Regions from separate parts of the Pseudescherichia sp. genome, predicted to be linked through region 3. Evidence: predicted binding sites of a transcription regulator. Region 3 holds the regulator's gene; each other region holds the start of a gene.

Region 1 (7,414 bases), on a different contig from region 3:
CGGGTACAGCAAGCTCTGTTACCGCCTGATTCTTATAAAACACCTCATTTTCTGAGAAAGGGCTGGTACTGATGAAAACTGCTACCCGTTTACAAAATTGATGCTCTGCACGGAGTTTTTCTGCTGCACGTTCAGCATGAGCGCAAATGGCCTGATGCAGGCTGACTTCGTCCGACGGTTTTTCTCCAAAAGATCGGGAGCATATGATTTGTTCTTTTGGGGCAGTAAATTCTTCTAAACCGAGGCAAGGAATACCGTTCAGCTCTCTGACCGTGCGCTCAACAACTACTGAGAACTGTTTACGAATGAATGAAGGCGACAGCTCAGCCAGCTGAAGTGCATTGTTAATGCCCATAAACTGTAATTTTTTACCCAGCCGCCGTCCTATACCCCAGACCTCCTCAACTGGTACTAAAGCCATTAACTTACGCTGACGCTGTCTGTCACTGAGATCTACCACACCTCGCGTTGCGGGCCAGCGCTTACTTGCATACTGAGCCAGTTTGGCGAGCGTTTTTGTAGGGCCTATTCCCACTCCCACAGTCAGATGTGTTCTTCGCTTAATCTGATCACGTATCTGATGGCCAAACACCTCAAGCGATAACAGATTACGCATACCCGTAAGATCACAAAAAGCTTCATCGATACTGTAAATTTCCACACGCGGAGTCAGTAACTGCAAAATAGTCATCACTCTGTCTGACATATCAGCATTTATGTGGAATACAATTTCAACAGCTTAATTAGTAACCGACTCAAAGCACGCGCGCTTTAGGTATGTCAGACCAGCGCGTGGTCCAAGCAGGGCTTAGCATTTCACGTTTCATTTTCCATTCGGTATTAATGCCCTGGCCCGCAAACCATACATTTCCCATTCCGGACTGGTTGATATCATCCAGTACCTTCATCAGCTGTGCGCTATTGGCCCGCGGCTGGTTATCTTCAAACAGATTGAGCTGGCTTACACCGTTTGGAGTGAAGTTATCAAGCATGATACCTGCTTTCATGTACCTTCGACCCTCAAGCCAGATACGGTCAAGTGATCGCATCGCAGATTCAATAATGTCACGCGTGTCCTGTGTTGGCAGCGTCAGTTTCTCACCAGCGCTGTTCCCGTAAAAAACCTCACCGTTTGCGTGTGGCGACGTCCGGATAAACACACCGATGTTGCGACAGTACTGACGTTCCCCGCGCAGTTTTTCCGCTGCGCGCGCAGCGTACTGACACAGCGCCTGCTGCATAGCGACTTTTGAGGTAATTCGCTCGCCGAAGCTGCGGCTACAGACAATCTGCTGTTTTGCCGGTGGCAGCTCTTCGAGCGGAATACATGATTCACCGTTCAGCTCGCGTACGGTGCGCTCCAGCACCACGGAAAAGTTATCGCGAATGAACTTCGGACGCGCGCGTGATAGCTGCAGAGCAGTTTCGATGCCCATAAGGTTGAGTCGTTTACCGATACGCCGTCCCACGCCCCATATTTCCTCAACGGGCTGGTTAGCCAGCAGGGTTTCAGTACGTTTCGGATTACCTGGCGTAAGCGCCAGTACGCCGCGAAACTGCTTCCACTCCTTGCCCGCCCACTGGGCCGATTTTGCCAGTGTTTTGGTCGGCCCCATGCCGATACCGACGGTGAGACCCGTTGTGGTAAAGACATGCGCACGCAGGCGACGGCCAAAAGTTTCGAAGTTCTCACAGCCGTCAATACCGGTGAGATCCAGAAACATCTCATCAATGCTGTACTGCTCGACGCGTGGCGTTATCTCTTCAAGCGCGGTCATTACTCTCTGGCTGAGGCTGTGATAAAGCGCGTAATTGGAGCTGAACACGTGCACCTTTTCCGGATAATCCTGTGTTTTTACCTCAAACCATGGCGCACCCATTTTGATGCCAAGCGCTTTTGCGCCAGCGGAGCGTGCAATGACGCATCCGTCGTTGTTGCTGAGCACTAGCACAGGTCTGCCACGCAGGTCCGGGCGGAACAGCGTCTCGCAGCTGGCATAGAATGAATTAACGTCAGCCAGGCCGAACATGGACATCATGATCTCCGCCGTGTGTAGATAACCCGCACATATCAGTTTCTCCGGCGCGGAGTGTGCACGAAGTGCGCCACTACGCCGAAAATTTCCAGGGTATCCGGGTCTGGGATAATAACAGGATAGGCGGGATTCATCGGCTGCAATACCGGCCCTTTCTGGGTAATAAGAAGGCGCTTGACCGTAAATTCGCCGTACAGTACAGCGATAACCACGTCGCCGTGCTCAGGCCTGAGTGCCCGATCGACTATCAGCAGATCGCCGTCGTAAAGTCCTATATCCTGCATGCTGTTGCCCTGTGCGCGCAGGAAAAAGGTGCTTGCCCTGTGGGCTATTAGATATTCGTTTAAGTCGAGTTCCTGCTCCGCATAGTCCTGGCAAGGAGAGGGAAAACCGCAGGGTACGCGTTCCAGGAAAAGGGGCCTGTAGCTGGGCGGCGGATTATCCGCCGGGTGCATCAACTCAAAGGCGTGAAACATAGCAAAAATCCCTGTCAAAATGCTGTACGTATTTACAGTAGTATTGTCTGACTTTACGAACGAAGCAAGAAGCGTGGGGCGACACAAATATCATTAAAATAATGGACTATTGATTTATTTGAATTTATAGCGGAACGACAGCTCGTAAAACAAGCAGCTATCAGGACTTTCTGTGTCAGGGCATGTTAAAAATTTATTTTGATTCAGGAAAGATCTTACTTAGTCTGTTCAGTACTTCACTTATGCCCCTGCTGACAATCCGATCCTCCCGCATCACTGTCCCCAGAGTCCGGTGAAGCGATGGCGTTACTGAGTAAAGACTGAGACCCTGCCTTTCTTCATGACTTGCAACGGACATACGGGGAACGATGCTGTAACCCAGGCCGGAACGAACCATCCTTTTAATGGCTTCAATACTGCCAAGCTCCATAACCGGGCTGACAGTATGCCCTGCATCGCTGAACCATCCGTCAATCAGATCGCGTGTGGCACTTCCGGGTTCAAATACAATCAGCGGCAGTGGCAAAAGGGTATCAGGAGACAGCGGTTTTGCACTCTGCTCCGAGGTGTCCTTTTCCATGATTACAACAAACTCATCCGTACCCAGCGGGCTGACACTCAGGCATTTACCGGCTGCCGGCAGCGTTACCAGACCAATATCTATACGGTTTTCCTCCACTCCCCGTACAATATCTGAAGTATTGCCTGTGCGTACATCCACCTTCAGCAGGGGATGGGTCTGTCGAAGTTGCTGCAGTAAGTGAGGTAGCAGATGGATACAGGCTGTTGCGCCTGTGCCGACAGTAACGGTGCCGGTTATTTCGTCTGAATGCAGGGAAACCGCTTCAACCGCTCCGCTTACCACCGCATCAATTTTCATGCAGTGTTCAGCGAGAGTCAAACCGGCAGTCGTTGGTCTTACTCCCCGGCTGGTTCGCTCAATAAGCCTGACCTTAAGCGTCTGCTCCAGCTGTCTTATCTGCAGGCTCACTGCCGGTTGCGACAAGCCAAGTACTTCTGCCGCCCCCGAGAAACTGCCCCGGCTGATGACCAGCCTGAAGGTAGCCAGATGATCGAGGTTCAGTGTTGCCATGCCAAAGTTTTCCTCATAACGCTGATAAGCCCTGCTGCCTGTCTGAAATGATTCATCCGGGTTAGTCTCTGTTTCTGATCTGAAAGGGAGCTGTACTGATGGAAATAACCGAAGCAGATGAACGACATATTCCCGCTATACAACAGATTTATGCTTATCACGTATTACACGGCACCGCCACTTTTGAAACCGAACCGCCGGGTGAGGCTGAAATGGCAGCCCGGCTGAAAAAGGTACATGCAGCAGGACTGCCCTGGTTGGTGGCGGTTGACGGAGGAATTGTTCGAGGATACTGCTATTTGTCTCTATACCGGGAACGGTGCGCCTATCGCTTTACTCTGGAAGACTCTGTATATGTTGATGCCACGTATCAGGGGCGGGGCATTGGAAAAATGCTGCTATCCCGTGCAGTAGGATGGGCAGAAGCCCGTGGTTTTCGGCAACTTGTAGCGGTGGTGGGGAACAGTGAAAATACTGCCTCCCTTGCTCTTCACCGCGCTGCAGGCTTCAGCATCACTGGCACCCTCAGGTCTGTAGGATTCAAGCATGGGCGCTGGCTCGATACGGTTATCCTGCAGCGTACGCTCGGGCATGGCGACGCTACGCTTCCGGAAAGTACAGAATGACACAAGGATATCTGACAGGCCGCACCATTTTCTGCATCGGCATGACGCAGCTTATCAACTGGGGTATTACGTTCTACATGCCGGGTGTCTTCGGAGCCGCCATCATGGCGGAAACAGGCTGGTCTTCCGGTGAGACATTCTCCGGCCTGAGCGTTGCCATGCTCGTTATGGGGCTGGTTTCACCGCTTATCGGTCCCGTAATGGCCCGTACCGGTGGACGCACCCTGATGATGGCGGGAACTTTGGCTATAACCATCGGGTGTTTTCTGATGGCGTTTACCTATTCAACATTAGCGTGGGATGCCGTCTGGATCCTGACAGGCGCGGGCATGCGGCTTGCTCTGTATGACGCCGCTTTTGCCATGCTTGTGGAAACCGCAGGCGCAGAGGCTCGCAAGGCAATCTCTCTGGTCACCCTGCTGGGCGGTCTCGCGTCGGCCGCTTTCTGGCCTGCTGGCGCAGCGCTTCTTCACGTCACCGACTGGCGGCATGCCGTCATCATTTATGGCTGTGCGGGCCTGCTGAGCCTGTTTTTTTTAACTGCCGTTCCGGCAGGCAGTCGGGTAAAACTTCCCGTAACAGGGCGATCCGGCCATTCGGCTGACGCAACAGCAACATCAGAGGACACAAAAGCACTCATCAGCGGCCTGTGGTATGCCACTCTGATAGCGTTGATAAGCTTTGTCTCCACCGGCGTGTCCACACATTTTCCCCGGATACTGGCCTCTTATGGCGTGCCTGCTCTGGCTGGCATGCTGTGGGGAGTGGGGCAGTTAGGTGCCCGTCTGCTGGGTGTAGTTTCAGGTGCACGAATCTCCGCGATACGCCTGAACCTTATAACCGGTATCCTGCTTCCCCTCTGTTTTCTGACCGGCCTTGCAGGCAGCATTACTCCTGTGGCTACAGCCTTTTTCGTTCTGGGCTATGGGGCCGTAAACGGACTGAATACGATCGTGAAGGCCGTACTTCCTCTTGTGCTGTTTGATCCGCAGCAGTACGCCCGCAAAACAGGAATACTGTTGTCGCCGGCATTTTTTCTCGCGGCACTGGCTCCGTCTGCGTATGCCATACTGCTGGAGCGCTACGGTATACCCGGCACGCTGCTTTTTTCCTTCATCCTGACCCTGATCATTACGGCGATTTCTGTGGTCCTCTGGCAGCGTCATTCTGGCTCTGTTGTGCAGAACCGGGACCATGGAGCATCTACCCTTCACGAAAAAAATGTTTGACGGCTTCCATATTTCTATTATTCTGGAAATATAGTTAAAGGAGGCCGCATGGATTTACACACCGCAGCAAACGCACTTCGAGAACTGGGCCACCCGACACGTCTCCGCATATACCGGGAGCTGGTCAGGGCTGGTCATGAAGGCCTGCCGGTTGGCGAACTGCAGAAGCACCTTGAGATTCCTGCCTCCACGCTCAGCCATCATCTTTCAGCGCTGATGTCCGCTGGACTCATAAGCCAGGAACGGCAGAGTCGTACCTTGTTCTGCAGACCTTGCTATGCGCAGCTTGAGCAGCTGATGGCTTTTCTCACTGAAGAGTGCTGCGCCGGTGGCAGTAGCTGCAGCCTGTCTACCGAGATTTCCCATAAAGAGACTCCATTGTGAATAACGTGAATGATGCCCTGAACAATATCGATCTGACACTCCTGGATACGCCCCTTTCGGAAGAGAAATTAAAGGCCGAAGAGGTGGCGCATCCGCCCCGCATACTGATGCTCTACGGTTCGCTTCGGGAGCGCTCTTACAGCCGACTCACCACGGAAGAGGCCGCACGGCTGCTGACGGCCATGGGCGCGGAGGTGAAGTTATTCAATCCGTCCGGCCTGCCGCTGCCGGATGATGTACCTGAGACGCATCCGAAGGTCGCAGAGCTGCGCCAGCTAGTGCTCTGGTCTGAAGGGATGGTCTGGTGCTCTCCTGAGCGTCACGGTGCCATGACCGGCATCATGAAGACGCAGATTGACTGGATACCGCTGACGTCCGGGGCGGTCCGGCCCTCGCAGGGGAAAACCCTTGCTGTCATGCAGGTCAGCGGAGGCTCACAGTCTTTCAACGCCGTAAACCAGATGCGTATTCTTGGGCGCTGGATGCGGATGATCACTATCCCGAACCAGTCATCCGTTGCAAAAGCCTGGGCCGAGTTTGATGAGGACGGCCGCATGAAGCCTTCTCCGTATTATGACCGCATAGTGGACGTCATGGAGGAACTGATGAAGTTCACCCTGCTGACGCGCGGTCGTAGTGGTTATCTCACCGACCGCTACAGCGAAAGGAAGGAGAGTGCTGCGCAGCTCTCTGAGCGGGTAAACCAGCGCAGCATATAAAAAAGCCGGCATCTGCCGGCTTTTTCACATTTTCCCTGTCACAGCCAAGGGAAACATCAGTGGCTGACGCGATTCCCTTGCTCATCAATGACTGCTTCGCCGTCCTCTTTGGTAAACGCTCCCTTCTGCGGGTCCGGCAGTATGCCCAGAACCACTTCGGAGGGGCGGCAGAGCTTCGTTCCCAGCGGCGTCACCACCACCGGACGATTAATGAGGATCGGATGAGCCAGCATCGCATCGAGCAGTTCTTCATCGCTGAACCGGTCTTCAGCCAGGCCGAGCTGCTCGTAGGGATCGGTATTTTTACGCAGCAGGGCACGCACGCTAATGTCCATGTCCGTAATCAGCTTTTTCAGCTCGTCGCGCGACGGCGGTGTTTCCAGATACAGAATCACCGTGGGCTCGGTGCCGCTGTTGCGGATAAGCGCCAGGGTATTGCGGGACGTCCCGCAGGCCGGATTGTGATAAATGGTAATGTCAGTCATGAGCGTTACTCCATAAAGGCGCTGCACAGGCACAGCTCCGGGGTTAAGGTTAAACAGACAGGCGCAGGGCCAGCGCAGCCAGCGTCACAAACAGTACCGGCAGGGTCATCACGATGCCCACGCGGAAGTAGTAGCCCCAGCTGACGGTTATGTTTTTCTGTGCCAGGACGTGCAGCCACAGCAGGGTAGCGAGGCTACCGATAGGGGTGATTTTCGGACCGAGGTCGCAGCCGATGATGTTGGCGTAAATCATCGCCTCCTTCACCACGCCCTGAGCGGTGCTGCCGTCAATGGAGAGCGCGCCAACCAGCACGGTAGGCATGTTGTTCATGACTGATGAAAGCGCCGCCGTCAGAAAGCCGGTGC
Region 2 (7,414 bases), on a different contig from region 3:
CCATCGCGCTTGCCTGACCTCCAGGCTGTGCGCAAAATCGTATTTTACGCTGCGTTAGCGCGCTAACCTTTAATCTGGCAGATTGCAGGGGAGAGAGAGCATGTGGCAAGCCGTTAGTCGTCTATTAAGCGAGCAGCTGGGTGAAGGTGAAATCGAGCTGCGCAATGAACTGCCGGGTGGAGAGATCCATGCCGCATGGCATATCCGCTTCGGTGGTCGCGATCTGTTTGTGAAGTGTGATGAACGCGAAATGCTGCCTATCTTCACTGCTGAGGCAGATCAGCTTGAGCTTCTGGCACGCAGCCGTACGGTCAGCGTCCCGGAGGTGGCGGCAGTCGGCAGCGATCGCGACTACAGTTTTTTAGTCATGGAGTATCTCCCTCCCCGCCCGCTGGACGCGCATAACGCTTTTTTGCTCGGCCAGCAGCTGGCGCGACTGCACCAGTGGAGTGAGCAGCCGCAGTTTGGCCTCGACTTCGATAACGATCTCTCTACCACCCCGCAGCCAAATGCCTGGCAGCGTCGCTGGTCAACCTTTTTTGCCGAGCAGCGTATCGGCTGGCAGCTTGAGCTGGCTGCGGAAAAGGGGCTGGCGTTTGGCAATATTGATGCCATTGTCGAGCATATCCAGCAGCGCCTCGCCTCCCACCAGCCGCAGCCTTCTTTACTGCATGGCGATCTCTGGTCAAACAACTGCGCGCTTGGCCCGCACGGCCCCTACATTTTTGATCCGGCCTGCTACTGGGGCGACAGAGAGTGCGATCTGGCGATGCTGCCGCTCCATCCGGAGCAGCCGCCGCAGATCTATGATGGCTATCAGGCGGTGTTGCCGCTGCCGAACGGCTTTCTTGAGCGCCAGCCGGTCTATCAGCTCTATACGCTGTTTAACCGGGCGATCCTCTTTGGTGGGCAGCACCTGGTAACGGCCCAGCAGTCGCTGGACAGGATCCTGGCCGCTTAGTCAGCGCGGCCAGGCTTGTGTTGCGGCTACATAAACCCGAGCAGGGTAAAGAAGAAGTAGCCGGCAACGATGACAATCACGGGCAGCACATAGAGCGGGAAAATTTGCAGGAAGATGGTGTGACGGGGAACGACAATGCGCGACTCGATCTGCTCGCGGGTTAATCCGTCCGTCCCTTTCGCTTGCTCAAGGATGAGCTGATCCTCTACCCCCTCGCGCAGAAAACGGGTCTGGCGGCTCATGCGTGCCCCGGAGGCCTGCAGCGCCAATCCGATAAAAATCAGGGCGAAAATGATCCAAAAACCGATATTCAGCTTCTGGTGAAAATCAGGCGTTGGCGAGTTATACCAGAAGAAGTTAAGAAACGGCGTATTAAAACGCATCATCTCAATCATGACATGGGCGAAATCCAGCATGACGGCGTTAATCCCCGGCTGCTTTTCGCTGTGATCGTACATAAATTTAAATACGGAAATCAGGGTGGATACCACCGCCGGGATAAAAATCACCCATCCCAGAACGCGCTTGAGCACGGCAATGCGTCCAGCTTGTTGATACGTCATGAATTCCCCTTGTTTAAGACGTTCCATTTGCGGGTTAAGTCTACCTTCAGAACAGGATTTTCGCCCGACTTTAAAAGCGTTATCCTCTGGTAACAGCCATAATGATCGTTCATCTGTCTATTTATTCCACTCACAAGGAGAGGTTGTTATGTCAACCCCGCGTCAGATCCTCGCCGCTATTTTTGATATGGATGGCCTGCTTATCGACTCCGAGCCGCTTTGGGACCGGGCCGAGCTGGAGGTGATATCCAGCCTCGGTGTCGATGTCTCTCGTCGCCATGAGATGCCCGATACGCTGGGCCTACGTATCGATATGGTGGTCGATCTCTGGTATGCCATGCAGCCCTGGAGCGGGCCAGGAAAACAGGAAGTGACTGACCGAATCATTCAGCGGACCCTCTCATTGGTCGAAGAGAGACGTCCGCTGCTGCCCGGCGTGCGCGAGGCGCTGGCGCTGTGTAAAGCCGAAGGGCTCAAAATTGGTCTGGCCTCGGCCTCGCCGCTCTATATGCTGGAGAAAGTGCTGTCGCTTTTCGAGTTGAGCGACTATTTCGATGCTCTGGCTTCAGCACAGACGCTGCCCTACAGTAAACCTCACCCGCAGGTCTATCTCGACTGCGCGGCAAAGCTTGGCGTTGATCCTCTCACCTGCGTAGCGCTTGAGGACTCGGTTAACGGCATGATTGCGGCTAAAGCGGCTCGCATGCGCGCCATCGTGGTGCCCGCGGAGGAGAACCGTCAGGACCCGCGCTATGCGCTGGCCAACGTCAAACTTGAGTCGCTCGCCCAGCTCGCTGGGCAAGATCTGCGCGGATAGCATGCATTTTGTCCCGTTAATGTAAAAAAAGTAAAACGGTGACAAAGTGTTACACCGTCACCTCTTCCGCCTACTGTACAAAAACCCTATACTGTATACTTCGACAGTTAAGTGAGTATGATCATGACGGCGGAAGGACACCTCCTTTTTTCCATTGCCTGCGCGGTGTTTGCCAAAAACGCCGAGCTTACTCCTGTGCTCGCGCAAGGGGACTGGTGGCATGTCGTTCCCTCAGCCATTGTTACCTGCCTGCTTCCGGATATCGATCATCCGAAATCGTTTCTTGGCCAGCGTCTGAAGTGGATCTCGAAACCGATCGCCCGGGCCTTTGGCCATCGGGGGTTTACCCATAGCCTGCTGGCGGTGTTTATCGCCGTAACGCTCTTCTATCTTAAAGTTCCCGATAGCTGGTTTATCCCTGCCGATGTCCTACAGGGCATGGTGCTGGGTTACCTGAGCCATATTCTGGCCGATATGCTGACGCCCGCCGGTGTGCCGCTGCTGTGGCCCTGCCGCTGGCGTTTCCGCCTGCCTATTCTCACGCCGCAGCGTGGTAACCAACTTGAGCGCGTACTTTGCATGGTGCTCTTTACCTACGCTGTATGGATGCCTCAGGGCGTGCCCGATAACAGTGCAGTGCGCTGGTCTTCACAGGTGATCAATACCCTGCAAGGTGAGTTCAATCGGTTTATTAACCAGCAATCCGGTCATTAAGTCGGCTAATTTGCACGTTTACTTATAACCCATTCCATTTGGATATAAGACCTAAATCACACTTCTGCTAACCTTGGCGGCAACAGGGCGGCGTGCAACGCGTCGCCTGATAAAAAACCGTTCAGGAGATCTGAAATGAATTTCCCATTAATTGCGAACATCGTGGTGTTCGTAGCATTGCTATTTCTGCTGGCACAGACGCGCCATAAGCAGTGGAGTCTGGCAAAGAAAGTGCTGGTCGGTCTGGCGATTGGTGTGGTGTTTGGCCTGGCGTTACAGGCCATCTATGGCGCAGAGAGCCAGGTGCTGAAAGATTCGATCCAGTGGTTTAACGTGGTGGGCAACGGCTATGTTCAGCTGCTGCAGATGATCGTCATGCCGCTGGTGTTCGCCTCTATTCTGAGCGCGGTAGCCCGCCTGCATAATGCCTCGCAGCTGGGTAAAATCAGCGTCTTAACTATCGGCACGCTGCTGTTTACGACGCTGATTTCAGCGCTGGTCGGGGTCCTGGTGACGAACCTGTTTGGCCTTACCGCCGAAGGGCTGGTGCAGGGTACGGCAGAGACCGCGCGCCTGAACGCCATTCAGAGCAACTACGCGGGCAAGGTCGCCGATCTGAGCGTGCCGCAGCTGCTGCTCTCCTTCGTTCCGAAAAATCCGTTTGCCGATCTGACCGGAGCGAATCCGACCTCCATCATCAGCGTGGTGATCTTCGCTGCCTTCCTCGGCGTAGCCGCACTGAAGCTACTGAAAGATGATGCGCCGAAGGGGCAGCGCGTGCTGACCGCTATCGATACCCTGCAGAGCTGGGTGATGAAGCTGGTACGTCTGGTGATGCAGCTGACGCCGTATGGCGTGCTGGCGCTGATGACCAAGGTCGTGGCAGGCTCTAACCTGCAGGACATCATCAAGCTCGGCAGCTTTGTTATTGCCTCCTACCTGGGTCTGGGGATCATGTTTGTGGTTCACGGTATTCTGCTGGCGGTAAATGGCGTTAGCCCGCTGAAATTCTTCCGTAAAGTGTGGCCGGTGCTGACCTTTGCTTTCACCAGCCGCTCCAGCGCCGCCTCTATTCCACTGAACGTGGAAGCGCAGACTCGTCGCCTGGGCGTGCCGGAGTCTATCGCCAGCTTCTCAGCCTCCTTTGGTGCTACTATCGGCCAGAACGGCTGTGCCGGTCTCTACCCGGCGATGCTGGCGGTGATGGTCGCGCCGACGGTAGGGATTAACCCGCTGGATCCGCTGTGGATCGCGACTCTGGTGGGTATGGTCACCATCAGCTCGGCTGGCGTAGCGGGCGTGGGCGGCGGGGCTACCTTCGCGGCGCTGATTGTTCTGCCTGCGATGGGCCTGCCGGTTACCCTGGTGGCGCTGCTGATCTCCGTCGAGCCGCTGATCGATATGGGCCGTACCGCGCTGAACGTTAACGGCTCCATGACCGCCGGAACGCTCACCAGCCAGTGGCTGAAGCAGACCGATAAAGAGGTATTAAATAGCGAAGAGAGTGCCGAACTGGCGCATCGCTAAAATCCATGTTCCCGGCGGCAGACGCTGCCGGGCATTTCGTTTTGGGGCAATGCTACGCCTCGTCAATCTCCCCTTCCTGACGCATCTGCTCTGCCCAGCGCTGGGCCGCCTCGGGCATGCTAAACGCCGGTGAACGGCGAAAACGCTCTCCCATCAGCACAAACGCCACGTACTTGCCGCGCAGCAGCCAGACATCACGAAACCCCTCCATTTTATTGGCGTGATCGGGCGGCGCAGGCTCCACGCGGGGTACATAGCTGATAACAGGACGATTCTGTTGACGAAAAGGTTTCATAAGCGCGGGTTCACTAAAACAGATTGCAGATACAGGCAGCCACTATGATAGCCGATTTCACGGTAAAAACACGGGGTTGCTCTATAGTTATAAGGCTTTTGACGTTACATCGGCCACCCTTTCAGCAATGAAAACAGGAGACGAGCACAATGTCGCATAATGAGAAAAACCCACACGGCCATCGTTCACCGGTACACGATCCCAGCGAATCCCAGCCAGGCCTTGACTCCCTGGCGCCCGAAGATAACTCCCACCGCCCCGATCCTCGCCCTACCCCTCCAGGCGAGCAGCCCACTGCCCCAGGCAGCTTAAAGGCTCCCGATACGCATAATGAAAAGCTCACCGCACTGGAGACCTTTCGCAAAGGCAGCGAAGACTTTCCCCTGACCACTAACCAGGGGGTACGCATCAGCGACGATCAAAACTCCTTACGCGCGGGCAATCGCGGTCCGACGCTGCTGGAGGATTTTATCCTGCGGGAGAAGATCACTCACTTTGACCACGAGCGTATTCCAGAGCGTATTGTTCACGCCCGCGGCTCGGCGGCGCACGGCTATTTTCAGCCCTACAGGAGCCTCAAGGATATTACCAAAGCGGATTTCCTCAGCGATCCCGAGAAGATGACCCCGGTATTTGTCCGCTTCTCTACCGTACAGGGCGGCGCTGGCTCAGCGGATACCGTGCGTGATATTCGCGGCTTCGCCACAAAGTTCTATACCGAAGAGGGTATCTTCGATCTGGTCGGCAACAATACGCCGGTCTTTTTTATCCAGGACGCGCATAAGTTTCCCGATTTCGTCCACGCGGTGAAGCCGGAGCCGCACTGGGCCATCCCGCAGGGACAGAGCGCCCATGATACCTTCTGGGACTACGTCTCTTTGCAGCCGGAGACGCTGCACAATGTGATGTGGGCCATGTCGGACCGCGGTATTCCCCGCAGCTACCGCACAATGGAAGGCTTTGGTATCCATACGTTCCGCCTGGTTAACGCCGAAGGCAAAGGGACATTTGTTCGCTTCCACTGGAAGCCGGTGGCGGGTAAAGCTTCGCTGGTGTGGGATGAGTCGCAGAAGCTCACCGGGCGCGACCCCGATTTTCATCGCCGCGATCTGTGGGAGGCCATTGAGGCCGGCGACTTCCCCGAGTATGAGCTGGGGCTACAGCTGATCCCGGAAGAGGATGAGTTCAAGTTTGATTTTGACCTGCTCGACCCGACCAAGCTGATCCCCGAGGCGCTGGTGCCCGTTGAGCGAGTGGGCAAAATGGTGCTGAATCGCAATCCGGATAACTTCTTTGCGGAAAACGAGCAGGCCGCGTTTCACCCAGGCCATATCGTTCCCGGTCTGGATTTCACCAACGATCCGCTGCTGCAGGGGCGCCTTTTCTCCTATACCGACACGCAGATCAGCCGCCTCGGCGGGCCAAACTTCCACGAAATTCCCATTAATCGCCCCACCTGCCCGTACCACAATTTCCAGCGCGACGGCATGCACCGCATGGATATCGATACCAACCCGGCGAACTACGAGCCGAACTCGATCAACGATAACTGGCCGCGAGAAACGCCTCCCGGACCAAAACGCGGCGGCTTTGAGTCTTATCAAGAGCGGATCGAGGGCAACAAGATCCGCGAGCGCAGCCCGTCGTTTGGTGAATACTACGCTCATCCGCGTCTCTTCTGGCAAAGCCAAACCCCGCACGAGCAGCAGCATATTATTGATGCCTTTAGCTTTGAGCTGAGCAAAGTGGTACGCGGATACATTCGCGAGCGGGTCGTCGATCAGCTGGCCTGCATTGATACTATGCTGGCGCTGTCGGTAGCAAAAAATCTGGGTATCTCCCTGACGGATGAGCAGCTCAACGTCTCCCCACCTAAAGAGGTTAACGGGGTAGCAAGCGATCCGTCGCTTAGCCTTTACGCCCAGCCGGATGCCAGCGTTAAGGGCCGAGTGGTTGCCATTTTGCTTAACGATAAGGTGGTTGCCAGCGAACTGTTGACTATTTTGCAGGGGCTGCGGGCGAAAGGCGTACACGCCAAACTGCTCTACTCGCGAATGGGGGAAGTAACAGCCGACGATGGTTCAAGCCTGTCGGTGGCGGGCACCTTTGCCGGATCGCCTTCGGTGACCGTCGATGCGGTTATCGTTCCCGGCGGTGACGTAAGCAATTTGCTGAACAACGGCGACGCGGCCTACTACCTGCTGGAGGCCTATAAGCACCTGAAGGTGATTGCGCTGGCAGGCGATGCGCGGCAGTTTAAGCAGACGCTGAAAGTAGATGCACAGAGCGAGGCAGGCATTATCGAAGCAGATGATGCGTCCGGCACCTTTGTCGATGATTTCCTGGCCCAGCTGGCGGGACACCGCGTCTGGTCCCGGGCAAGTAAAATCAGCGCCATCCCGGCCTGATGGACTTCACGCCATAAAAAAACCGGCGCTTACGCCGGTTTTTTCGTGCTCAGGCTAAAATAGCATTACTGTTTCGGGGCCTGCGGGTCGGTATCGTACTCCGCACAGGTCTGGTAGCCCGAATTCAGA
Region 3 (7,414 bases):
CCGGGCGCAAAATCCGTGGAAAGAGTGCAATACCCGGCGCATGGAGGAGGATAACGTCCGCCTCGCCCGACGCAGCAGCGGCGGCGGCGCGGTATTTCACGATCTCGGCAACACCTGCTTTACCTTTATGGCCGGCAAGCCGGAGTATGACAAAACCATCTCTACCCACATTGTGCTTAACGCCCTCAACGCGCTGGGCGTAGCGGCAGAAGCCTCGGGGCGTAACGACCTGGTGGTCAAAACGCCGGAGGGCGATCGCAAAGTCTCCGGCTCCGCCTATCGTGAAACGCCGGACCGCGGCTTCCACCACGGCACGCTGCTGCTCAATGCCGATCTAAGTCGACTGGCAAACTACCTTAACCCTGACCAAAAGAAGCTCCAGGCCAAGGGCATTACCTCGGTACGGGGACGGGTGGCAAACCTGGTCGATCTGCTGCCGGGCATCACGCATGAAGCGATCTGCGCGGAGGTCACCGAGGCCTTTTTTGCCCACTACGGCGAGCGCGTTGCGGCGGAGGTTATCTCTCCGGACAAGACGCCGGATCTGCCAAACTTTGCCGATACCTTTGCCCGTCAGAGCAGCTGGGAGTGGAACTTTGGTCAGGCACCCTCGTTCAGCCATCTGCTGGATGAGCGCTTCACCTGGGGCGGCGTTGAGCTGCACTTCGACGTCGAGCGAGGACACATCACGCGCGCGCAGATCTTTACCGACAGCCTGAACCCGGCGCCGCTGGAGGCGCTGGCGGCGCGTCTGCAGGGCTGCGCTTATCGTGCGGATAGTCTGCAGCAGGCGTGCGATGCGCTGCTAGGGGATTTTCCGGAGCAGGAGAGGGAGTTACGGGAGCTGTCCGCGTGGGTAGCGCAGGCGGTCAGATAATAGAGAGGCCCGGTACACTTGCGTTACCGGGCATCACCTTTACGCTTCTGCCTGGGTTGCGCTCTCGATAGTCAACCGCACGTCAGGCGTCACCAGATCCGCCAGCAGGAGATAGACCTGCATGGTTTTTGCCGGATCGGCATCACCCGTATCGCTGATGTAACCCTCGTCGCGCAGGGTGAGCACCAGGGTACTGAACACGGCTTTATCGAAGAACTCCGGGGCGTTGATCCCGTGCAGCACCGACAGGCGCTGAGCCAGGGTACGGCTCTCTTTCTCCAGCGTGCCACGGTTGATGGCCGGGTTGGCGCTCAGCAGCCAGAAAGTGATGGCGTAGCGCTGCAGGGTCTCGCGCGCGCCAGCCGCCAGCAGCTGCAGGGTACGGGAGCGCTGCGGGTTGAGATACAGGCGGTCGTCTTTATCTACCAGCAGGCCCTGACGCACCAGCTCGGCGATCAACGCGTTGAGCACCTCTGGCAGCTCGCTGTTATCCCAGCGCAGGAACAGCTCTGCTTTAAGCATCGGATAGAGCACATCAACGTGGCGCAGCAGCTCTTCGCGAGAGATCTGGCGATGCTGGGTTACGATAGCCGCCATCAGGGAGGGCAGCACCAGCATATGCGCGATGTTGTTGCGGTAGTAAGTCATCAGCACCGCCTGCTCGCGCGGCAGAATGATGATGTCGCCTATGGTGTCTTTCTCTACTTCGAACTTATTCATCTGCAGCGCGTGGGCAATCAGCTCGCTGGCGCTGGCCGCCGGGGCGGTGGCGTCAGGCGAGTAGGGCACGTTGCGCAGCAGATCGAGGTAGCAGTCCAGCTGCTCGGTCAGCTGCTCGCGGGTCAGCGAGCGCTGGCGCGAGGCCAGCAGCGCGGTACAGCAGAGGTTCATAGCGTTAGCCGCGCCCGCGTTGTTAATACGCACCATCAGATCGGCGGCGATGGTGTTGACGGTCGGCGTCAGCCAGGCCGGGCGTACCGCCTCAATCGGATCGATCGACTCGCGCCACTCGGGCACGTGCTGATTGAGGTAGTTCATCAGCGGTAGCGGCTCGCCGAAGTTAACGTAGCCCTGGCCGAGGTTGCGCAGCTTGCTCAGGCCGCGCAGCATCTGAAAGACGTTCTCTTTCTCTTTGGTTGCGCCGCGCAGCTCTTTTGCATAGGTGCCCACCTCCATCACGTGCTCGTAGCCGATATAGATCGGTACCAGGGTGATAGGGCGGGTGCCGCCGCGCAGCATGGCCTGCAGGGTCATCGACAGGGTGCCGGTTTTCGGATCCAGCAGACGGCCCGTACGTGAGCGTCCACCCTCGACAAAGTACTCTACGGAGTAGCCGCGGCTAAACAGCTCGCCCAGGTACTCACGGAACACCGTCGAATAGAGCTTGTTGCCCTTAAAGGTACGGCGAATAAAGAACGCCCCGAGGCGGCGGAAAACCGGTCCGGCAGGCCAGAAGTTGAGGTTAATCCCGGCGGCGATATGCGGCGGTACCAGCCCCTGATGATAGAGCACATAGGAGAGCAGCATGTAGTCCATGTGGCTACGGTGGCAGGGCACGTAGACAATCTCATGACCGTCGTGCGCCAGCTGGCGGACCCGCTCGGCGTTATGCACGTTGATGCCCTGATAGAGCCGGTTCCAGGTAAAGCCAAGGATACGATCGCTCAGGCGGATCATCTCATAGGAGAAATTGGCCGCAATCTCCTCCATCAGTGCGATGGCGTTCTGCTGGGCTTTCTCATGGGAGATCTTTTTGCTGCGCGCTTCGTCTTCTACCGCGCGGGCAATGGCTTTTGAGGCCAACAGCTTGTTAAAGAGATCCTGGCGCGCCGGCAGGCGCGGACCCACGGCGGCAAGCCGCTGGCGGGCAAAGTGCATGCGCGCTACGCGGGCCAGCTTTTGGGCGATAATTTTGTCTGTGCCATGCTCGGTGGCCATCCGGCGCAGGGAGACCGGCGGGGAGAAGCGCACAAAGCTATCGCGACCGAGCCAGGAGACGGCAAAGAACTTCTGGATGCCGTTCAGCATGCGCAGCGGCGGATTCACTTCGCCTTTTTCGCGCCCCGGTGAGCGGCCAAACATCACCGATACCGGCACCATCTGCACGTCCAGGTCCGGGTGGTTACGGTGGAGATCCAGATAATCATGGAACAGCTTAACGGACTCTTCTTTCGGCGTGTACCAGCTAAAGACACGCGGCCCGCTGTGAATAAAGATATAGCGAGGCAGCAGCGCACCGTCGATCTCCAGCGGTTCAAGCGGGTCGGGCAGCTCGTGCGCCAGGCATTGGGCACGCAGCGTCAGCAAGTCTGCCTTCGAGTTATAAGGCAAAACGTACATAATAGGGCGTGAGGTATCGAGTCCAGGTTCCTGGGCAGGTTCTGCCGGGATCGACTTGCTTTTTACCAGCACGCTTAATGGTAAATTCAGTAATTTGTAGTAAATTCGTGGCCAGCCGGACATAAACAATGTGAAGCCTCTGGTTAATAATGCCATTGCGCCGCAAGAATATCAGAAAGCGCGCAGAATATCTTTTGTACCTCGGTACGCTCGCATAGACATTGACGATAATTACGTAAAAAGGTTCTTTTGATGGCCAATAATACCACTGGTTTAACCCGAATCATTAAAGCCGCAGGGTACTCATGGAAGGGCGTTCGCGCTGCCTGGCTGAACGAAGCCGCTTTCCGCCAGGAGTCCGTCGCGGTGATCCTTGCCGTTGTCATTGCCTGCTGGCTCGACGTAGACGCCATTACCCGCGTGCTGCTCATTGGGTCCGTTGTGCTGGTAATGATAGTGGAGATCCTGAACAGCGCGATCGAGGCGGTTGTTGACCGTATCGGGACTGATTTCCATGAGCTTTCCGGCCGGGCCAAAGATATGGGCTCGGCAGCGGTGCTGATGTCTATTCTGCTCGCGCTGGCCACCTGGGGCATTCTGCTCTGGCCACATTACCGCTAAGGCGCGCAAAATCGGCCTTGCGCGGCGGTTTTGCTCAAAATTTGGTTTCAAAAACGGTTTTTGCTGTATATACTCACAGCATAACTGTATATACACCCAGGGGGCGGGATGAAAGCGTTAACAGCCAGGCAGCAAGAGGTGTTTGATCTCATTCGCGATCACATCAGCCAGACCGGCATGCCGCCGACGCGTGCTGAAATTGCGCAGCGTTTGGGATTCCGTTCCCCAAACGCGGCAGAAGAACACCTGAAAGCGCTGGCGCGCAAAGGCGTCATTGAGATTGTTTCCGGCGCATCGCGCGGGATCCGTCTGCTGCAGGAAGAGGAAGATGGCCTGCCGCTGATTGGCCGGGTCGCTGCCGGTGAGCCGCTGCTGGCACAGCAGCATATCGAGGGCCACTACCAAGTCGATCCGTCACTGTTTAAGCCCAGCGCCGATTTCCTGCTGCGCGTTAGCGGGATGTCGATGAAAGACATTGGCATCATGGATGGCGATCTGCTGGCAGTACATAAAACGCAGGAAGCGCGTAACGGCCAGGTGATTGTGGCGCGTATTGATGACGAAGTGACGGTAAAGCGGCTGAAAAAGCAGGGCAATACCGTGCAGCTGCTGCCTGAAAACAGCGACTTCGATCCCATCGTTGTTGACCTTCGTCAGCAGAACTTCAGTATTGAAGGTCTGGCGGTCGGCGTCATTCGCAACGGCGAGTGGCTCTGATAGCATATAAGTGCTTGTGGCAGTTAACCTTCTGCTGTCACAGCGCTTAATGTTTTTCCTCCTCTCTCTTTCTCACCTCCTTTAGCCTTGCCTTCTAGCCTTGCCTTCCTGTTGTTTGTTCGCGCCTGAATGGTTAAATATTCCGAATAATCCCCAGCTTAGAAAATCCTTAGCTACAATTATTATCACGTTCAGCAGATAAAGAACGTAACGAAGGACCAACGAATATTGCTATTCAACACCGAACGATGATGAGGATACCATTATGAATAAAGACGAAGTCGGCGGTAACTGGAAACAGTTCAAAGGTAAAGCGAAAGAGCAATGGGGTAAATTAACGGACGATGACATGACCGTTATTGAAGGTAAACGCGACCAGCTGGTCGGTAAAATTCAGGAACGTTATGGCTACCAAAAAGACCAGGCTGAGAAAGAGGTGGTCGACTGGGAAACCCGTAACGAGTATCGCTGGTAATCACCCTGGATTAACAGTTTGACTACCCTGCCCGACGGTACAAGGACGTACCGACTCTTCCCACCACTTTTTAACCTAACGCGGTTTCTTCTTCACTAAAATGCTGTGATCGTGCTGACATTGGCCCTGATGACGGCAGGCTTCCACTTCTGAACACGCTGCACACAACCCGTGCGCCTCAATGACGTTATGACGCAGCGCAAAGCCCATCCTGGCCGCCAGCGCGTGCATAATATCTTCCACGCCTTCAGCCGCCTCCTCTTTTACCACGCCGCAGCGATCGCAGATGAACATCGCAGACGTATGGGTAGGCTGATCGAGGAAGTGACACAGCACGTAGCTGTTGGTTGACTCGACCTTGTGCACAAAACCCTGCTCCAGCAGGAAGTCGAGAGCGCGGTAAACCGTCGGCGGCTTGGCCTGCGGCTCTGAGACGCGCAGGAGATCGAGCAGATCGTAGGCGCTGATTGCACCCTGCTGGAGGCTCATCAGGCGCAAAACCTCAAGGCGCTGCGGGGTCAGGCGCACGTTGCGCTGCGCGCACAGCGTTTCAGCATGTGCCAGCATCTGCTGCGAAGTGGTCTTATCCATAGGGCATCCTCAGGTTACGTAATGTAATAACGTTGAAACCGTCACTTTATCATATCCTGCGACAAACGCCGAGATCCCGCCGATCGTTCCGCACCCACCGTCGATCTCCATCCTGGCATTTTCCTGAATTTTTCAACGCTCAGAGCAGAAAAACTTCCCGAATCGAATTTCCTCCTCTATAAGTAAAGAGCGTTTATAAAAAGACGCAGATTGTTACGAATAAAAATACTCTCATGCAGATAAAAAACGAATTAGCTGCATTTAGCATCGCTTTTCACAGCAATAGTTCACCTCTCGCCAGGCGATAACTGGCAGGGCATAAATCGACCTTTGATCAATAAGACAGGGCAAACTGTGAAAAAAATTTTTAAGCTTTCAGTGGTAACACTTGCGGTCTCTTTTGGGGTAGTCACTCAGGCGGGGGCAGCCAATACATGGGCAGAAGCGCGTAGTGATGCGATGGGCGGCACCGGCGTAGCATCCGCCAGCTATGGCAGCGGCGTACTGATTAACCCGGCGCTGCTGGCGAAGGCTAAACCGGATGATAACGTGACTGTCATCCTGCCGAGCGTGCGGGCGCAGATTAGCGATAAAGATAATCTGCAGGATGAAATCGACGATATCAGCGACAAAGTCGACTATTACGATAACGTTATCGACAACCTGACCTTTGCTCAGTTTATTACTAACCCAACGGGAACCATTAATCAGGTGCGCGGCGCCGCGACCGATTTAGCCGATGAGCTGGAGTTTCTCGACGGCAAAACGGCGCGTGCTAATGCGGGCGCTGGTATTGCAGTAAGCATTCCTAACGACGTGCTGTCGTTTGCTTTCGTGGCGAAGGCCTATGCCCATGCCCGGGTCAGCTCCAACGTCGACCAGCAGGATATTGACTACCTGCGCGGCAATGAAATCCTCCTTGATGCCGGGCAAGTCGCCCTTGGTCGCAGCTCGGATATTATTACCAGCCACTTGAACTCTACCGCGTCTGGACGTGCGGCGATCGTCTCCGACTACGGCGTGGCCGTGGCGCGTCAGTTCCAGCTTGGCGACGTGCCGGTCTCTATCGGCGTGACGCCGAAGCTGCAAAAAACCTGGCTGTTCAACTACACCACCTCCATCTACGACTACGATAGCAGCGACTTCAACAGCAGCCGCTACCGTAACGACGATACCGGCTTCAACGTTGACGCCGGTATTGCCGCTGATTTTGGCGATAACTGGACCGTAGGCCTGAGCGGACAGAACCTGATCTCCCGCGATATCGATACCAAAGATATCCAGATCCGCAATGGCCGTACTCAAGAGGTGCGTAGCTATAAAGATACCTACCAGATCAGCCCGGTGGTTACCGCAGGGCTGGCGTGGCATACGGATCTGGTTACCCTCAGCGCCGACGGCGATCTGACCGAGACCAAAGGCTTTAAGAGCGAGGAGGCTTCCCAGTATGTTGGCGTCGGGGCCGAGGTGCGTCCGCTCGACTGGCTGGCGGTGCGTGCGGGCTTCCGCGCCGATGTGAAAGGGGACGACAGCAACGTCGCCACCGCCGGTATCGGTTTTGCGCCGTTCAACCGCGTTCACGTCGACCTGATGGGCCTCTATGGTGAAGATGAAACCTGGGGCGCAGGCGCGCAGCTCAGCCTGACGTTCTAATGATCTCCCCGCCGGAGGCGCAATGCCTCCGGCGGGCTGTTCAGGCTAAATGAGTATGCTATAGTAGCGCCCCTTTTCCATTTTGATGAAAAAACGTACGCTATGCCGCCAGTCACGCCCGCTACAGCCTTCGCCGCCCA
Region 4 (7,414 bases), on a different contig from region 3:
GCATCAAGGCCCAGGCAGCCAGGCATTACCGGATCGCCAATGAAGTGGCAACCGAAGAACCACAGATCGGGAGTGATATCCAGTTCTGCTTCAACATAGCCTTTATCGAAATTGCCGCCCGTCTCGCTCATCTTGACCACACGGTCCATCATCAGCATGTTAGGGGCCGGTAACTGCGGGCCGTTAGCGCCAAACAGTTCACCACGACCAGAGGCAAGAAGGTCTTCTTTCGTATAGGATTCGCGTTTATCTACCATGTTCTCAGTAAGCCTTATTTTAGTGAAGCACGCAGGATAGCTAACACGTGTACGCTCAACAACTCCGATCAGTTGGGCGTAAACCAACTGAGCCAGCGTAGCGGCCACGGGTAACGATGGCGCGCTTCCTGCTGCGTCGCCTGCGCAATACGTTCCTGAATAGTCTGGATCAGCGTGGTTTGCCCTTCGCCATCCCACACCAGGTCTGTCAGTAAGGGTAGTGCATCGGTCACGTCATCAATGGCCCAGATGGAAAATTGTTCTGCCTGTACCGCGTCCAGCAGCTCCTGATGCAGGCAGAGATGGCGCACGTTGGCAGCCGGAACGATCACGCCCTGTTTGCCGGTCAAGCCGCGGTGCTGGCAAATCGCAAAAAAGCCTTCGATCTTCTCGTTCAGACCACCAACCGGCTGCGCCCGACCAAACTGATCCACCGAGCCGGTAATAGCGATATGCTGATGCAGCGGGACATCGGCCAGGGCGCTGATCAGCGCGCACAGCTCGGCCATCGAGGCACTGTCGCCGTCCACTTCGCTGTAGGACTGCTCAAAGGTCAACGATGCCGTGAAGGGCATCTGCTGCTCCAGCTCCAGCTCGGCCATCAGGAAGGATTGCATGATCATCATGCCCTTCGCATGGATGTTGCCTCCCAGCTCGGCTTTACGCTCGATGTCATGAAACTCACCGTCGCCGATATGTACCACGCAGCTAATACGCGACGGCTCGCCATAGGGGCGGGGATGACCAGGGAATTCAACCACCGACAGCGCGTTGATCTGCCCAACGCGTTCACCTTCGGTCTCAATCAGGATCTGTTCAAGCAGGATCTCATCCAGCATACGCTCCGGCAGATAGCCCTCACGCCACTCGCGCTGGCTCAGCATGGTGCGCAACTGCTCCGCGTCAAAGGTGCTCCCCTCGGTAAAGGCAGAGACCTCACGCAGCTGGCGCGCCAGCCACAGCGGACAGAGCGGCAGCGTCTCCTGATCGTCGGTGTAGCGTGCTGCGGCACGGATTAGCACCGGCCAGGCATCCTCTGCGGGGATCGGCAGTCCGGCCTGCTCGGCGCTCAGAATGACCCACTGCCGCCAGGTGGCAAGCGCGTCTACATCGGTAATCTGGATATTTTCTTCGTATTCGCTGTAGATAGACTGAGCGGCCAGATCTGGCTCCATCTCCTGAAAATCAGCCAGCGACTCGCGCTCGCCGACCAGGATAACCTTCAGCGTGAGCGGCATAGCCGGCACGCTGACGGGCAGGGGGCGAGACTCATCGAAGGAGACCCAGTCGAAGCGCTGGCGAGTCACGATTGATTTCAGTCGCATCCAGAGCAGCGGCTGGCTCAGTAGGGTGCGCAGCGAGACCACCAGCACCCCGCCATTAGCCTGGTGTACCAGACCAGGCTCAAGGGTAATTTCATTATTGAACTGGCGCAGGCAGCCAAAAAGCTGCTCAGCTTCCACCCAGTCGGCAATCACTACGTCGCTCTGCCCGGCAAAGTTTGCCTGCACGCTGGCGGCGGGCTTCATGCTCACCGTGCGGCCGGCAACGCTGTACTCAACGCCGACAACCGGCGACACCGCGGGTTGGAGTTCACGGGCAGCGGCGGCGATCAGGGCCAGATACTCCGGCTCTTCCGGCGCTTTGGCCAGTAAAAAGCGTGACGATGCAGACGGATGCAGCAGCTGCTCCAGCGCGTACTGCAAACGAGGTTGCGTGTCACCAAGAGAAAGCTCAGACTCAAGGTCAACGTCAGACGGTGTAAACACCTCCTGATAGCTGTCGGTATCAGGAACAAGGTCTTGCCAGGCTAGTTTAGTAATGGTCAATGTCGAGGTTTTATCGTCAGCTGTAAAGGGCGGAATTATAGCGTAAGCGGCAATTCAGCACACGTGGAATAGATGCTTTTACCCCTTTCCCGGTACCGCTTAGCTCACAGGATATGATTTCTTTTCAGCAGATTGGCAAAAAACTGATATTCTGAACTAAGTTACACGGTAACACTGAGATCGCAATGAAATATCAACAACTGGAAAATCTCGAAAGCGGCTGGAAATGGAAGTACCTGGTGAAAAAGCACCGTGAAGGTGAACTCATCACGCGCTATTTAGAAACCAGTGCGGCTAAAGAGGCCGTCGATCTGTTGCTGAAGCTCGAGTACGAACCGGTTCGCGTTAACGACTGGATTGCGCAGCACATGAATACCGCGTTAACGAACCGCATGAAGCAGACCATTCGCGCCCGGCGTAAACGGCACTTTAATGCCGAGCACCAGCACACGCGTAAGAAATCAATCGATCTGGAGTTTATGGTCTGGCAACGTCTGGCCGGCCTCGCCCAGCGGCGGGGGAAAACCCTGTCGGAGACAATTGTGCAACTGATTGAAGATGCCGAGCATAAAGAGAAGTATGCCAGCAAAATGAGCACCCTGAAGCAGGATCTGCAGGCGCTGCTGGGCAAGGAGTAACGCGCTTTTCAGCAGAGAGCAGGCAATAAAAAACCCCGCAGAGCGGGGTTTTTTTATAAGACGTAAACTTAAGCCTGCGGCTGAGTTACAACGTCTTTGATACCTTTAACTTCGATCTCTACGCGACGATCCGGAGCCAGGCAGTCGATCAGCGCCGGACGCGCTTTCACGTTGTCACAGGTGTTGCCGGTAACCGGGTTAGATTCGCCCATACCACGTGCGGAGATCTTGTTGGACGGGATACCTTTAGAGATCAGGTAGTCAACAACAGACTGAGCACGTTTCTCGGACAGACCCTGGTTGTAAGCGTCAGAACCGATGCGGTCGGTGAAGCCCAGAACAACAACGGAACCGTCTTTCGGATCCAGGTTGCTCAGCTGGGTGTACATCTGATCCAGAGCCTGCTGGCCTTCTGGTTTCAGAGTCGCTTTGTTGAAGTTGAACAGTACGTCAGACTTCAGAGTGAAGTGCTTGGTAGAAACCTGCGGAGCCGGAGCCGGAGCCGGTGCAACAACCGGAGCTACGTCTTCCTGCTGGCCGAAGCGGTAGGAAACACCTACGCTCAGCATACCGTTGTCTTGACGGGTGCCCAGAGTTTTAGCATCGCCAATGTTGTTAACCCACTGGTATTCCAGACGGGTAGCGATGTCACGGGTCATTGCCCACTCTACGCCACCAGCGAATACTGGGGAAACACCGGTATCGTGGTCTTTGAAAGATGCGCCAGTGCCAGGAACCTGAGCTTTAGCATCTGCACGCCATACCATACCACCCAGGCGGGTGTAGATATCAACGTCATCAGTGATTGGGTAGCCCAGTTTAGCGGTCAGCTGAACGCCCTGAGATTTGAAAGCACCGTTTACGTTGTCGCCTTTGTACGGCTCACGACCTAACCAGTCGTAGCCCAGTTCGAAACCAACGTACGGGTTAACCTGGTAGCCGCCGTATGCGCCAGCGCCCAGCTGGTCTTCACGAGTCGGGCCATCATTAGGAATGAAGCCGTTGTCGTGGTACTGGGACCAGCCCAGTTTAGCACCAGTGTACCAGGTATTATCTTTCGGAGCGGCCTGCGCTACGGTAGCGAAGCCAGCCAGTGCCACTGCAATCGCGATAGCTGTCTTTTTCATTTTTGCGCCTCGTTATCATCCAAAAATCGCCATGAAGTTCTCGCCAGAGAAAACACGGTTAAATCCTTCACCGGGGGCATTGCTCAATATTAACTCTACCGATATCTTCGGCTTATGCCGAGCACCCCTGGCGATGTAAAGTCTACAACGTAGTTGGAAACTTACAAGTGTGAACTCCGTCAGGCATATGAAAAAAAAAGAGTTGTAGACACAATATTTAACATTTATGACGATAAATTCGCCATCGAAATATCGCAGTTACCGCGCCAGACAGGCTTCGCGAGAGAATTTAGCTTAATGACCAAAGGCCTGGAACCGACGCAAAAAAGATCCCAGGAATTATCTTAAACTTACTTAATGAAACAAATTCGAGTGAATTTTTAAGCCGGAAGACTGTCCTGAAGCCTGCGGATCGAAGCGAACCGGCCGCATGATAAACCCCATTGCGTTTCCCTCCTGAGCGGCCTCAACGAGACGGCGATGCTCATCTTCTGACAGCTCTTGCGTATGCCAGCCGATCACTACGCTGTAGTTGCCCGTCTGCAATGCTTTGATCATGGAGTCCAGGGTATTATCCGGCGAGAGCTGGCTAATGTGCATGAGCTTGCTTAAGGGCAGGCCAGCAGACTGCACCCACGCACGGCTCAATTTTTGCTGTGGCGTCAGCCAGAGCTGCCAGCGGGACTGCTGTCCAAGCTGCTGTAGCAACGGCAGCAGCAGCAGCTGGGTCATCATCGGCTGATCTTCACGATAGACCACTTCACTGATAAGACCCGTGGCCGCAGCGGGCGTATTCACCTGTGCGCGGCTGCCGGCGAAAGAAGCGTATTGAGACGAGCGGTTAGCATAGCCTGAAGTGTACATAGTCATTCCAGCCCTGAGAGTTACTGTATATCTATACAGTACCCGGTAAGCGTTTAAAGATCAACCTCATTTTCTGGAAGCGTCTCGCAAATATGGGCTGAATATGCCGCGAGGAGAAAAATCAACTTGCTGAGGCCGGGCAACTTCCCTATGTTCCTTTTCAACAGATGGCTTAAAAATAAAAGATATTTTACGCCTTGATTTTAAAGGAATAATCATGAAAAACGTATCGTATCAAAGGATCTATCAATCTCGGGAATATCTATCACCGCTGGGGCATATCCATCACCGTGCGCTCTTTGGTGGTTACAGTCTCGCCATTGAGGATACGGTGTTTGCGATGGTAGCCGAAGGGGCTCTCTACCTACGTGCCTGTGAGGAGAGCGCACCCTACTGTATGAATACGAAAGCCCCCTTACTGACTTTTGTGAAGCGGGGTAGGCCCGTCCTGCTCAACTATTTCCGGGTCGATGATGGATTATGGCAGGATCGTGAAACGCTGCTGACGCTCTGCCAATACTCGCTGGCGGCCGCGCAGCGGGAAAAGGTCGCGAGGCGTGCGCAAAAGCGGCTCAGGGATCTTCCCAATCTGAATTTCCAGCTGGAGACTCTGCTCTGGGAAGTGGGAATCAAAGATGAGCCTAGCCTGAAACAGCTAGGGGCAAAAGCGTGCTGGCTCAGGTTAAAGGAGCGCAGCCCGCAGTTGAGTATCAAGGTGCTGTTTGCCCTGGAAGGGGCTATCGCGGGGCTGCATGAGGCGGCACTCCCGGCAGAGACGCGCCGGGAGTTAACCATCTGGTTTAAAGAGCTGGAGGCGGAGAGCAGTTTACATCAGCGGGGAACCTGACGCTGAAGCTGGCAGATCTCCGGCAGCAGCCCAATCAGCAGCCCAACCTGCTGCAGAACCAGCGGGGCCTTGCTGGTAGGGTCGGGTTCAAGCTGGCGGATCCGCCCGGAGAGCGTCTCCAGTTGCTGTCCGACCCGGACTTCATCGGCAGGCTGATGGTGCAGGGCATCATCCACGTAGCAGACGGCATCATCCAACAGCTGCAGGATCTCCGGCTGCTGAAGCTGCTCACGGTGCGCCCCCAGCGTGGAGATATAGCTGGTAAACGTGTGGTTCAGGCAGAGCAGGCGGAAGGCGACGTCGCGCATCTGTGGCGTGGCGTTCGGCTCGGTCGACATGTTTGAGACCACTGACGCCAGATCCGCATCACCGTTATGGGCATAGCGCCGGGCAATACGGTACGCCAGACGGTTATCGCGCCCCTGGTGATACTGTTCCAGAATGGCATCCAGATAGCGGCAGTTGGCATCAAGCGCCCGCTCCAGCACGCGCGGAAGGTTGCGAAAGCGCCAGTCCGGCCAGATAAAGCTCACCGCCGCCCAGGCGATGGCGCAGCCGATCAGCGTATCGATGATACGGGGGATCGCCACCTCAAAGCCCTCTCCGAGCAGGTTGAAGCAGAGCAGCACCAGCAGGGTAATAAACATAGTGGCATGGGCGTACTGGACGTTGCGGAAGGCAAAGAAGAGCACCCCGGCGATAACAATAAGCACCAGCTGCCCCTCCAGCGAAGGGACGAACAGCAAAATGGGCAGGCCCACCGCCACGCCGACCAGCGTGCCGATAATACGCAGCGTCAGGCGGTGGCGGGTGGCGTTATAGTTTGGCTGGCAGACAAACAGGCTGGTGAGCAGGATCCAGTAGCCGTGCTGGAGTCCGGTGAGCTGAATGAAGGCGTAGCCCAGGCAGAGCACCACTGACATCCTCACCGCATGGCGAAACAGGGCCGATTCCGGCGTCAGGTTGCGCTTCAGACGCTGCCAGATATCGTCCAGGCCGGTCAGGCTGTCATCGGCAAGCTCGTTCTCGGTACCCTGCGGCGGCTGCATTAGCGCCTGCTCAGACTCGATGGTCGCCAGCTGAGCGTCGATAGCCCGCAGGTTATCCCGTACAAAACCCAACGACTCAATATAGTCGGCGGAGATGCCCTGGCCGCGGGCGTGCTCAAGGGCGGCATCAAGGTGGGTAAAGGCGCGCTCAAAGTTGGGGTCATGCTGATAGGGCTCGCGCAGCAGAATAGCCCGAGAGAGCCGGGCGCAGGCCTGCGCCTGCATAGAGAGCATGCGCTGAAAGCGAAACATCAGGGAACTATGGCGAAAATGCTCGCGCAGGGCATGGTATTGAATATGCGACGAGCTGGCGCGCTCGTGAATATCCTGCGCCACGAAATAGTAGTGCAGCGTGCGCCGGGTACCGCGCTGGCCGCGATCCCCCCGCAGCCTCGTCAGCAGCGACGCTTTGGTCTGGTTGAGCGTGGTCACCAGCTGGCCGTTGGCCTGGGCCAGATCGTAGAGCGGTACCTCGCTCTCACTCTCATCATCATAATCGGGATCGAAAAGACGCGATTTCTGCTCGAGATAGTTTGCCAGCTGTGCATAGCAGCGCGCGAGGTTATCCTGCAGCGGGCGCACCGGAAACACCAGATGCCCCACCAGCGTTAGCAGGCTAAACCACACCGCCCCTGCCAGCAGGAGCAGCGGCTGCTGGTACCACTGGTCAAAGAGCGAGATCCCCAGCATGGTATAGATAGCAATCAGCAGCGCGCCAAAGGCGATGGTTGCGTAGCGCTGCCCAAGGCCGCCCAGCAAGATAAACCCGCAGGTGGAGACGATAAGCCCGAGGGCAAACAGCC

Evidence for each region. The regulator LexA, encoded in region 3, represses DNA repair genes until DNA is damaged. The targets are predictions, from matches to a motif close to TNCTGTATGTACATACAGNA.
Region 1: the regulator LexA is predicted to act here: its motif matches at 2,533-2,552, upstream of umuD (translesion error-prone DNA polymerase V autoproteolytic subunit).
Region 2: the regulator LexA is predicted to act here: its motif matches at 2,431-2,450, upstream of RTX96_RS09180 (metal-dependent hydrolase).
Region 4: the regulator LexA is predicted to act here: its motif matches at 4,737-4,756, upstream of sulA (SOS-induced cell division inhibitor SulA).

What each region holds. Positions count from the first base shown of each region.
Region 1 is NZ_DAMBWA010000004.1:5,211-12,624, forward strand. It holds gene umuC (translesion error-prone DNA polymerase V subunit UmuC) at 1-730, opposite strand, end outside; gene umuC (translesion error-prone DNA polymerase V subunit UmuC) at 756-2,030, opposite strand; gene umuD (translesion error-prone DNA polymerase V autoproteolytic subunit) at 2,072-2,512, opposite strand; gene RTX96_RS06835 (LysR family transcriptional regulator) at 2,706-3,605, opposite strand; gene RTX96_RS06840 (GNAT family N-acetyltransferase) at 3,704-4,231, shown strand; gene RTX96_RS06845 (MFS transporter) at 4,228-5,460, shown strand; gene RTX96_RS06850 (ArsR/SmtB family transcription factor) at 5,509-5,844, shown strand; gene arsH (arsenical resistance protein ArsH) at 5,841-6,563, shown strand; gene arsC (glutaredoxin-dependent arsenate reductase) at 6,620-7,048, opposite strand; gene RTX96_RS06865 (arsenic transporter) at 7,098-7,414, opposite strand, start outside.
Region 2 is NZ_DAMBWA010000005.1:147,215-154,628, reverse strand. It holds gene RTX96_RS09195 (fructosamine kinase family protein) at 101-961, shown strand; gene RTX96_RS09190 (YniB family protein) at 988-1,524, opposite strand; gene hxpB (hexitol phosphatase HxpB) at 1,673-2,341, shown strand; gene RTX96_RS09180 (metal-dependent hydrolase) at 2,465-3,055, shown strand; gene RTX96_RS09175 (L-cystine transporter) at 3,191-4,582, shown strand; gene cedA (cell division activator CedA) at 4,635-4,901, opposite strand; gene katE (catalase HPII) at 5,027-7,285, shown strand; gene osmE (osmotically-inducible lipoprotein OsmE) at 7,351-7,414, opposite strand, start outside.
Region 3 is NZ_DAMBWA010000012.1:53,012-60,425, forward strand. It holds gene lplA (lipoate--protein ligase LplA) at 1-877, shown strand, start outside; gene plsB (glycerol-3-phosphate 1-O-acyltransferase PlsB) at 917-3,340, opposite strand; gene RTX96_RS15830 (diacylglycerol kinase) at 3,470-3,838, shown strand; gene lexA (transcriptional repressor LexA) at 3,947-4,555, shown strand; gene RTX96_RS15840 (CsbD family protein) at 4,821-5,030, shown strand; gene zur (zinc uptake transcriptional repressor Zur) at 5,106-5,621, opposite strand; gene RTX96_RS15850 (conjugal transfer protein TraF) at 5,976-7,274, shown strand; gene dusA (tRNA dihydrouridine(20/20a) synthase DusA) at 7,377-7,414, shown strand, end outside.
Region 4 is NZ_DAMBWA010000006.1:148,796-156,209, forward strand. It holds gene fabA (bifunctional 3-hydroxydecanoyl-ACP dehydratase/trans-2-decenoyl-ACP isomerase) at 1-257, opposite strand, end outside; gene RTX96_RS10495 (Lon protease family protein) at 326-2,086, opposite strand; gene matP (macrodomain Ter protein MatP) at 2,272-2,724, shown strand; gene ompA (porin OmpA) at 2,793-3,851, opposite strand; gene sulA (SOS-induced cell division inhibitor SulA) at 4,206-4,715, opposite strand; gene RTX96_RS10515 (TfoX/Sxy family DNA transformation protein) at 4,933-5,562, shown strand; gene yccS (YccS family putative transporter) at 5,547-7,414, opposite strand, start outside.